Regions from separate parts of the Dickeya sp. CFBP 2040 genome, predicted to be linked through region 2. Evidence: predicted binding sites of a transcription regulator. Region 2 holds the regulator's gene; each other region holds the start of a gene.
What was found. The regulator CRP, encoded in region 2, controls carbon source genes, mostly activating them, when cyclic AMP is high. The targets are predictions, from matches to a motif close to ATGTGANNNNNNTCACAT.
Positions count from the first base shown of each region.

Region 1 (3,213 bases), on a different contig from region 2:
AGTAGGTACGGGTACTGGCAAGTGTGGCCTCTACTGCATTATCGATTAAATTCCCAATAATTGACATCAGTTCTGTTTCATTGAGCGAGGCGGGGATACTGTTGAGCTGACAGCGCGGATCAAAGTGCAGTTCTATGCCTTTTTCACGGGCGCTGGCGTATTTGCCAAGCAGCAGTCCACAAAGCGCCGGTGAACAGAATCGACTGGAGATGAAATCAAGAACCACCTGCGCCCCTTCGGACTGCGCTTCAATGTAGCGTACTGCTTCATCATAGCGACGCAGGTGCAGCAACCCAGCCAGCGTGGCAGTCCAGTTTAGTTGTTCGTGTCGCAAAATGCGCAGGCTGTTGGCATAGCGTTTGACCTGACTGAGTTGCATACTCAGGGTGTGAATATCGTTCTTGTCGCGAAAACTGATCACCCAGCCTTGTAGTTCATCTTCCAGCATAATGCGTACGCGACTGGCAATCACCGTGATGTGGTTGAAACGGCAGATCTCGTCATGGGTGTCGGTTGTCCATATCTCTTCACTGGAGAAAAAGGAGACAGGTGCAATCACCTCGTCGATTAGTTTGCCGCGCAGTTGATATGAGGGCGTCACCAGACCCAGCAGATCTTTGGCCGCATGGTTGATAACCGCAATATTGCGTTGCTTATCGATGGCAATAACACCTTCATAAATAGATTCCAGTAGCGCTTTTTGTTGCCGCACCAGCAGCCGGATTTCCAGTGGTTCCAGCCCGAACATCTGTTTTTTCAAATTACGGGAGAACCACAAGGAAAAGAAGAATAGGGCAACCAGCATAGCGACGATAGCAAGGCCAACATGAGCAGCTTTGCTAAGTGTCAGGTTGTCGATGTGCTTTTTCAGATACCCTACCGATACGATACCGATGACCTGATCGCCTGCCATGATCGGTGCCTTGCTGCGCAGTGAGGTACCAATCGCCCCACGCCGTAGGGTGATAGTGCTTTGCCCCTCTAATACCTCTTTATTATCGCCGCCGATCATGTCGGTACCGAGCAATGACGGTTCTTCCGAATGATACAGATGGGTGGCGTTGCGATCACCGATGACGATAAAGCTGGCGTCGCTGCGCGCCTTGATTTGATCGACCAGGTCGTCGATGGTGGCGGTGTCGCGGTGTTTTACTGCCTCGATAAGCGAAGGGATAATTGCGATTTCACGCGCCTGAATCTGTGCCCGGCTACCCAATTCGTCATAAAGCTGCTGATCTACCGCCCGATAGTAGTAAAGCCCTACAGTGATAAGCAGCAGAGAAAAAAAGATCATCAGGTAGATGAACAGCTTGAGATGGAACGATAGTCTGACAGTCATAATGTGCTAATCACCGGTAGACCGATTGAATCGGAGGTGGCTAATTTATCATGAATGGCGTAAAAGTAAGGGGATAAAAAATGGTCTTGTGAAGCGTTTCGCGCAGATTGTGAAAATAGTATTCTCTTTTCTGTTATTTTAAATAAGGCGTAAATAAAACGTCACGCACAATAGACATCTTAATTACTTTTTATCAACATATGTCTATTCTTATTTAAATAAGAGCCTTTCGCACCATAGAAACCATAAAAACCACGAAAAACCTTCCAAAATGAAATTATTTAATTATTTGAAAATAAATAAGAAAATAATTAAAACCATAAAAACCATAAGTGCCATTAAAACTCATTTTTTAATTTGAGAGTTGTCACATAATAACGGTCGTTGACCTCTTAATATACCCTGGAAAATAACGAGGGGAGAAGGTTATGAGTACCACTGATGATTCTTATATTGTTGTAAAAGATGAGACCTCTGGGAAGGCTTCATTAAAAGAAAAATGGTGGCACATTCTGGATAACTACAAAATTGGTGTTATTCCTGTGCCGCTGTTTATCCTGGCTGGGCTGTTGATTGCTCTGGATTGTCTGGAAGGCAAACTGCCTAGCGATATCGTAGTGATGGTCGCCACGTTGGCATTCTTTGGTTTTGCCTGTGGCGAATTTGGTAAGCGTTTACCGTTTATCGGCAAGATGGGGGCTGCTGCTATTTGCGCCACCTTTATCCCGTCTGCGCTGGTTTACTACGGACTGCTGCCACAGGTGGTTGTGGACGCCACGACCAAATTCTATAAATCCACCAACATCCTGTATCTGTATATCTGTTGCATCATCGTCGGCAGCATCATGAGTATGAACCGCCAGACGCTGATTCAGGGCTTCCTGCGTATTTTCTTCCCCATGTTGTGCGGTGAAGTGGTAGGTATGCTGGTTGGTATGGGCGTTGGCATTATGCTGGGTATGGATCCGTTCCAGATTTTCTTCTTCCTGGTACTGCCGATCATGGCTGGTGGTGTAGGTGAAGGGGCGATCCCGCTTTCTATTGGTTACGCCACACTGCTGCATATGGAACAGGGCGTCGCGCTGGGCCGTATCCTGCCGATTGTGATGCTGGGCAGTCTGACCGCCATCATCATCGCGGGTGTTCTGAACCAACTGGGTAAACGTTATCCGCATCTGACCGGTGAAGGCGAACTGATGCCGAATAAGGCGAACAGCACTGAACAGGCGCCAGCTACACTGACCACCGCAGTAAGCGGCAAGATGGATCCGACCAATATGGCTGCGGGTGCGTTGCTGGCTGTTCTGCTGTACATGATCGGTATGTTGGGTCACAAGCTGATCGGTCTGCCAGCACCGGTGGGTATGCTGTTCGCTGCTGTAATCGTGAAGCTGCTTAATGGTGCTTCGCCTCGCCTGCTGGAAGGTTCACAGGTGGTTTACAAATTCTTCCAGACATCAGTGACCTATCCAATTTTGTTTGCTGTTGGTGTGGCGATCACCCCTTGGGAAGAACTGGTACATGCGTTCACTATTACTAACCTGCTGGTGATTGTGTCCACTGTCGTGGCACTGGTTACCACCGGTTTCTTTGTTGGCAAGAAAATCGGTATGCATCCGATTGATGTTGCCATCATCTCCTGCTGCCAGAGCGGGCAGGGCGGTACCGGCGATGTGGCTATCCTCACTGCCGGCAACCGTATGGTACTGATGCCGTTCGCTCAGATTGCTACCCGTATCGGTGGTGCAATCAACGTCTCCGTGGCCTTGCTGGTACTCGGCAAGTTCCTGGTGTGACGGTGTATGACAAAAAACAAATAACGCCGCGTTAGCACGCGGCCTTATTTAAACGGGAAAGATTATGAAACTTGCAAG
Region 1 is NZ_JAAVXH010000101.1:17,566-20,778, forward strand. It holds gene Dpoa2040_RS16160 (sensor histidine kinase) at 1-1,339, opposite strand, end outside; gene Dpoa2040_RS16165 (2-hydroxycarboxylate transporter family protein) at 1,768-3,135, shown strand; partial or broken gene Dpoa2040_RS16170 (fumarylacetoacetate hydrolase family protein) at 3,200-3,213, shown strand, end outside.
Region 1: Dpoa2040_RS16165 (2-hydroxycarboxylate transporter family protein) is a predicted target of CRP. The motif match lies at 1,695-1,712, and genes of this name have one in related genera.

Region 2 (3,213 bases):
CATCCGATTATCGCGGTCACCGGCTCCAGCGGTGCAGGGACCACAACTACCAGTCTGGCGTTTCGTAAAATCTTCCAGCAATTGAATCTTCGCGCCGCGCTGGTGGATGGCGACAGTTATCACCGCTATACCCGACCGGAAATGGATATGGCGATCCGCAAGGCACGGGACCTGGGGCGTCACATCAGTTATTTTGGGCCGGAAGCCAATGACTTCTGCCAACTGGAAAACACCTTTATCGAATACGGTCGTAGTGGCACCGGGCAGACCCGCAAATACCTGCACACTTACGACGAAGCCATTCCCTACAATCAGGTCCCAGGCACCTTTACCCCTTGGGAACCAATACCAGAGCCGACCGACCTGTTGTTCTACGAGGGGCTACATGGCGGCGTGGTGACTGCTCAGCATAATGTGGCGCAGCACGTTGATCTGCTGGTCGGCGTGGTGCCGATAGTCAACCTGGAGTGGATTCAGAAGCTGGTGCGTGATATCAACGAACGCGGCCACTCCCGCGAAGCGGTCATGGATTCCGTTGTGCGGTCGATGGAAGATTACATCACCCATATCACCCCACAGTTTTCTCGTACCCACATCAACTTCCAGCGCGTGCCAACGGTAGATACCTCTAACCCGTTTGCCGCCAAAGCCATTCCGTCGATGGACGAAAGTTTTGTGGTGATCCACTTTCAGGGCCTGGACCATATTGACTACCCCTACCTGCTGGCGATGTTGCAGGGCTCGTTCATTTCTCACATCAATACGCTGGTGGTGCCGGGCGGTAAAATGGGGCTGGCGATGGAGCTTATCATGACGCCACTGGTGCAGCGGCTAATGGAAGGCAATCACATTGATTAAGCGATGCGACGGATTAAGCGGTGCGGCGGTTAAGTGAAAGACTCGCCGCCGCGTGCCGGCCCGTTAATCAAGCGCGATCACTTCATGACTGTGGGTTACCTTAACCGCTTTTTCCAACATCAGCGCCACAGAGCAGTATTTTTCAGCCGACAACGACACCGCACGTTCGACAACCTTATCGTTCAATCCTTTGCCGGTAACGATAAAGTGCAGATTGATGGCAGTGAACAGGCGCGGCGCTTCTTCACGACGTTCCGAGGTCAGGCGAACCTCGCAGTCTGCCACATCATGACGACCTTTTTGCAGAATAGACACCACATCAATGGCGCTACATCCACCTGCTGCCATCAGCACCATTTCCATCGGACTGGGCGCTTTATCACCAGCGTTGCCATCCATCAGCAGTTGATGCCCGGAAGCGGACTCGCCAAGAAACGTTAACCCTTCAACCCATTTCACCCGAGCCTGCATAATTTTGTCCTCAATCAATTATTTTTGAAATTTTACACCGCTTATGTATAAAAAAGCCTGATAATCAGAGCTTAATCATGCTGAAGCGAGACAACACGAGACACTACTCTCAACCTGTGTTACAAACAAAAGCGTAAGCCGATGTGTATTGCGTCTCTGCCTGACCTGCCACCGGCTTGCTGGCGTCATCTGATAGACAGCCTCAGTATATTTCCTGACGTCATTCCGCCAGGACGGAATTGAATTATAACTATGTTATCACGCCGTACAGGGAACTCTGAGCCCTGTGATTTGCGCAGTGAATTAACAACAGAGGATAACAGCGAATGGTTCTCGGCAAACCGCAAACAGACCCGACTCTCGAATGGTTCCTTTCTCATTGCCACATTCACAAGTACCCATCGAAGAGCACCCTGATTCATCAGGGTGAAAAAGCAGAGACGCTTTACTACATCGTGAAAGGCTCGGTTGCCGTGCTGATCAAGGATGAAGAAGGCAAGGAAATGATTCTGTCTTATCTGAATCAAGGCGATTTTATTGGAGAACTTGGCTTATTCGAAGACGGACAGGAACGCAGTGCGTGGGTTCGGGCAAAAACAGCCTGCGAAGTCGCTGAGATTTCTTATAAAAAATTCCGCCAGCTCATTCAGGTCAACCCGGATATTCTGATGCGGTTGTCCTCGCAGATGGCGCGGCGCTTGCAGGTGACTTCGCAGAAAGTCGGCAATCTGGCGTTCCTCGACGTAACCGGTCGTATCGCACAAACTCTGCTCAATTTGGCTAAACAGCCGGACGCCATGACTCACCCGGATGGTATGCAGATCAAGATCACCCGTCAGGAAATCGGCCAAATTGTTGGCTGTTCCCGCGAAACGGTGGGTCGTATCCTGAAGATGCTGGAAGATCAGAACTTGATCTCCGCACACGGTAAAACCATCGTCGTGTACGGCACTCGCTGATTTATCATCAGTTGGATTGTTGGATTGAAAAGAGCGTGCCATGGCACGCTCTTTTCGTTTCAGTCGGTTCAGTCGTTTCAGTCGAAGGCAACAGCGATTACGCGCCCTTCACCACCTGCGCTACCGCTTTTGCAAACAGCGCCATTCCCTGATCGATCTCTTCCGGGGTAATCACCAGCGACGGCACAAAACGGATGACGTCCGGCCCCGCCACCAGAATCATCAACCCCAGTTCCGCCGATGCCGCCAGGAAGTCACGGGCGCGGCCATGCCAGACCGGTTTCAGTTGTGCGCCCAGTAACAGCCCCATGCCGCGGATTTCATCGAAAATATCGTACTGTGTGTTGATCTGCTCCAGCGCGGACACAAAGCGCGCGTGGCGATCCATCACGCCGGACAGCACTTCCGGCGTATTGATCACATCCAGCGCCGCTTCCGCCACCGCACAGGCCAGCGGATTGCCACCGTAAGTCGTGCCATGCGTACCGACCGCCATCACTGATGCAATCTCTTCCGTGGTCAGCATCGCGCTAATCGGGAAACCGCCGCCCAGCGCTTTAGCGGTGGTCAAAATGTCTGGCGTGATGCCGTAATGCATATAAGAGAACAGTTTACCGCTGCGGCCCATACCACACTGCACTTCATCAAACACCAGCAGCGCCTGATACTGGTCGCACAGTTCGCGCACACCGTTGAGGAAAGCTGGCGTAGCTGGCGTGATGCCGCCTTCGCCCTGAATCGGCTCCAGCACCACTGCGCAGGTGTGATCGTCCATCACCGCTTTTACCGCATCCAGATCGTTGAACGGCACATGCACGATATCCGCCGGTTTCGGGCCGAAGCCATCGGCGTATTTCGGCTGACCGCCGACAGATACGGTAAACAGCGTACGGCCATGAAACGATTGGTAAAACGAAATGATTTT
Region 2 is NZ_JAAVXH010000096.1:21,916-25,128, forward strand. It holds gene Dpoa2040_RS14685 (phosphoribulokinase) at 1-858, shown strand, start outside; gene Dpoa2040_RS14690 (OsmC family protein) at 922-1,329, opposite strand; gene crp (cAMP-activated global transcriptional regulator CRP) at 1,656-2,288, shown strand; gene Dpoa2040_RS14700 (aspartate aminotransferase family protein) at 2,386-3,213, opposite strand, start outside.

Region 3 (3,213 bases), on a different contig from region 2:
CTTGCAGACGCGGATACTGGCGGAATGCCTGCCAGTAACGGTCAAACCCGCCAAAGCTGTTGCCCATGGCGTGTGCGTATTCGCACAGAATCAGCGGGCGGTTTTCTCCCGGCATACCAATCCATTTTTTGATTGACCACTTCGGCACTGCCGGGAAGGGCTGGTCTTGATCCACTCTGGCGTACATCGGGCACAGAATGTCAGTAGCGGGTGTATTGGCGCCGCCGCCTTCGTATTGCACGGGTCGGGTTGGGTCCTGCTGCTTCACCCATTGATAGAGCGCACTGTGGGTAGCACCGTAGCCTGATTCATTACCCAGCGACCAGATAATAATACAAGGGTGGTTGCGGTCGCGTTGCACCATACGGGTGACACGTTCAGCGTAAGCGGGTAGCCAGCGCGGGTCGTCAGACAGACGGCTCATCGGCTGCATTCCGTGAGTCTCAATGTTGGCTTCGTCTACCACGTATAGCCCGTAACGGTCACACAGCCGATACCACAATGGGTGATTAGGATAGTGGGAGCAACGTACGGCGTTGAAGTTGTGCTGCTTCATCAGCAGAATGTCCTGGCGCATGGTGGCTTCATCAATGGCCTGACCGTGTTGCGGGTGATGTTCATGGCGGTTAGTGCCACGAATCAGTAACGGTTGGCCGTTGAGTAGCAGCAGTCCATTGCGGATAGCAACGTCGCGGAAACCGACATCATAGGCTTCTGCTTCCACCAACGTGCCATCGGCGTGCTCCAGCGCCACCACCGCCCGGTACAGATTGGGTTCTTCCGCACTCCATAACGCCGGCTGTGCGACCTCCAGTTGCAGGTTCACTCTGTCGTGATAAGCGCCGCGTTCATCGATAGCCGGTGTGCCAAACGGCGTGCGGCGTTCGCCGATCAACTGTCCGTTGCGCCACAGTTGTACATACAGTTGCCATGCCTGTGCTTCCGGCAAGTTAGCCTGAGCGGCGACACACAGAGTACCTTGCGTGTAGCTATGGCGTAGCGGGGTAGTGAGTTGCACGTCACACAGATGTACTGCCGGTTTGTTCAACAGGTAGACATCGCGGTAAATACCGCTCATGCGCCACATATCCTGATCTTCCAGATAAGTACCGTCAGACCAGCGCAGCACCATCACCGCTAGCCGGTTTTCTCCCGCTTGCAGGCAGGAAGTCAGATCGAACTCTGCCGGCAGTCGGCTGTCCTGAGAATAACCGACCCATTTGCCGTTGCACCACAGATGGAAGGCGGAATTAACGCCGTCAAACACGATACGGGTTTGCCCTTGCGCCAGCCAGTCAGCGTTAACTGAAAATGTGAGCGAATAACAGCCGGTAGGGTTGTCTTGTGGTACGAACGGCGGGGTGACCGGTATGGGGTATTTAACGTTGGTATAAATAGGAGCGTTGTATCCAGCCAACTGCCAGTTAGAGGGCACAGTGATGGAATCGGCATCATTCAAATCCTGGGCTAGCCACTGTTCAGGTACGGCTTCCGGACGAGGGAAATAGCTGAAGGTCCATTCGCCATTCAGCATCTGGCGACGATTGGACGGCTGGTCATCGCGTGCGGCGTCGAGATCGCGCCAGCTGGAAAATGGCGGATGGGCATCCAGCCGACGAAGGTGAGGACAAGCCGGATTTTCCCAGTCGCGTCTGGCCAGAATATCCGCCAGTGAGATACCCGATAGAGGAATATAAGCGGAAGCAGTAGACATAAAACAAGCTTTCCTTGATTAACTGAAAGTGGGTGGCCGAAAGAGCCTGACAGGCGGATAAACAAGATTTGTTATTCGCTCACAACTTTACTGGCAGGATCGCGGCTTGCAGACGGGGAGTAAAGTGTAGAGACGCCGGAAAGTGGTGTTGATCACAAAACCGGCGTCGCGGGAGGATGGATTAGCGCTGTAGTTGTCGCGCCAGTGTAATCAGCTGTTGTGCGACATCTTTGGGCGACAAGGTGGAAGGCCGCCAGGCTGCGGTGGTCTGCCGGGGAATCAGCGTGGTTTTCAGCCGCAACGGGGCTGGGGTCTGCGAGTGTTGCAGGCATTCCAGCAGCCGGTTGACACTTTCCCGCCCCAGTTGTCGGAAATCCTGACGGATGGTAGTTAACGGCGGCTGAAAATAGGCGCTGTCGCGGGTATCGTCAAAACCGATCACCGAGATCTGTTCCGGTACGCGCAGGCCATATTCGTGGATGGCCCGTAGCACGCCCAGTGCCATTTGATCGTTGGCGACGGCAATCGCAGTCGGACGAACCGGGTTCGCCAGCAGCAGATGTGCCTGCTGATAACCGGCGCTGGCGCTCCAGTCGCCTTCGGCAATCGCGCAAGGCGTCAGCAGGTGCTCGGCCAATGCCTTTTGCCACCCTTCGAAACGCAGCCGCGCAGAAACGGAGCTTTGTGGTCCGGTGAGTAATGCAATTCGCCGATGACCTAGCTCTACCAGATGATCGATAGCCAGTTTTGTGCCCTGTTGTGGGTCGAACATCACGCTTGGCAGAGTGGCGGTAGGGGGCGTATCAAGAAACAGTGCCGGCGTGGTGTCGCACAACTGGTGGATTTGCTCTGCCGTCTCTTGTTCCAGCGGTACGTTGATAATGACGCCGTCCACCCGCTGCGACAGCAGTTCATTTACGGCACGCTGGGCGTCATTGCCATCGCTGGAACGTAGCATTGAAATCACGACGTTGAATCCCAGTTCGCTGGCGGTGGTTTTAATGGCGGCGGCAATCTGGGAAGGCGCGTGCAGCGACAGGTCGATTGTTGCCAGCCCGATGGTGGTGGTGCTACGACGCGCCAGTTGCTGTGCCACCCGGTTGGGGATGTAGTGGAGTGCCGCCATCGCCTGTTCCACTTTTTCCCTTGTACTGACAGAGACATGAGGTGCCTGATTCAGCACCCGTGAGACGGTTTGATACGACACTCCGGCATAAGCCGCCACGTCATTGAGCGTTACTGGTTTCGCTTTCATGGTTCTCTGTTAATCAGCCCCTACAGTGTTATCTGGCGTAATCATAACAAATGCTGGTGATGTCATACTGTGGGTAACAGAGAAAAATTACGCCGCAACCAACGGGCGTGTCACCTGCTGATAATACCAGTCGATGGCTTTTTTGATCAGCGCGTCGGTGGCATCCAGATAAGCATCAGGTGTGGTGCTCACCTCCGTCTCCAGAATGAGTGGTAGTTCGGTGCAACCCAGAATGATTTTTGCT
Region 3 is NZ_JAAVXH010000025.1:76,174-79,386, reverse strand. It holds gene Dpoa2040_RS03620 (beta-galactosidase) at 1-1,714, opposite strand, end outside; gene Dpoa2040_RS03615 (LacI family DNA-binding transcriptional regulator) at 1,896-2,969, opposite strand; gene Dpoa2040_RS03610 (amino acid racemase) at 3,057-3,213, opposite strand, start outside.
Region 3: Dpoa2040_RS03620 (beta-galactosidase) is a predicted target of CRP. The motif match lies at 1,855-1,872, and genes of this name have one in related genera.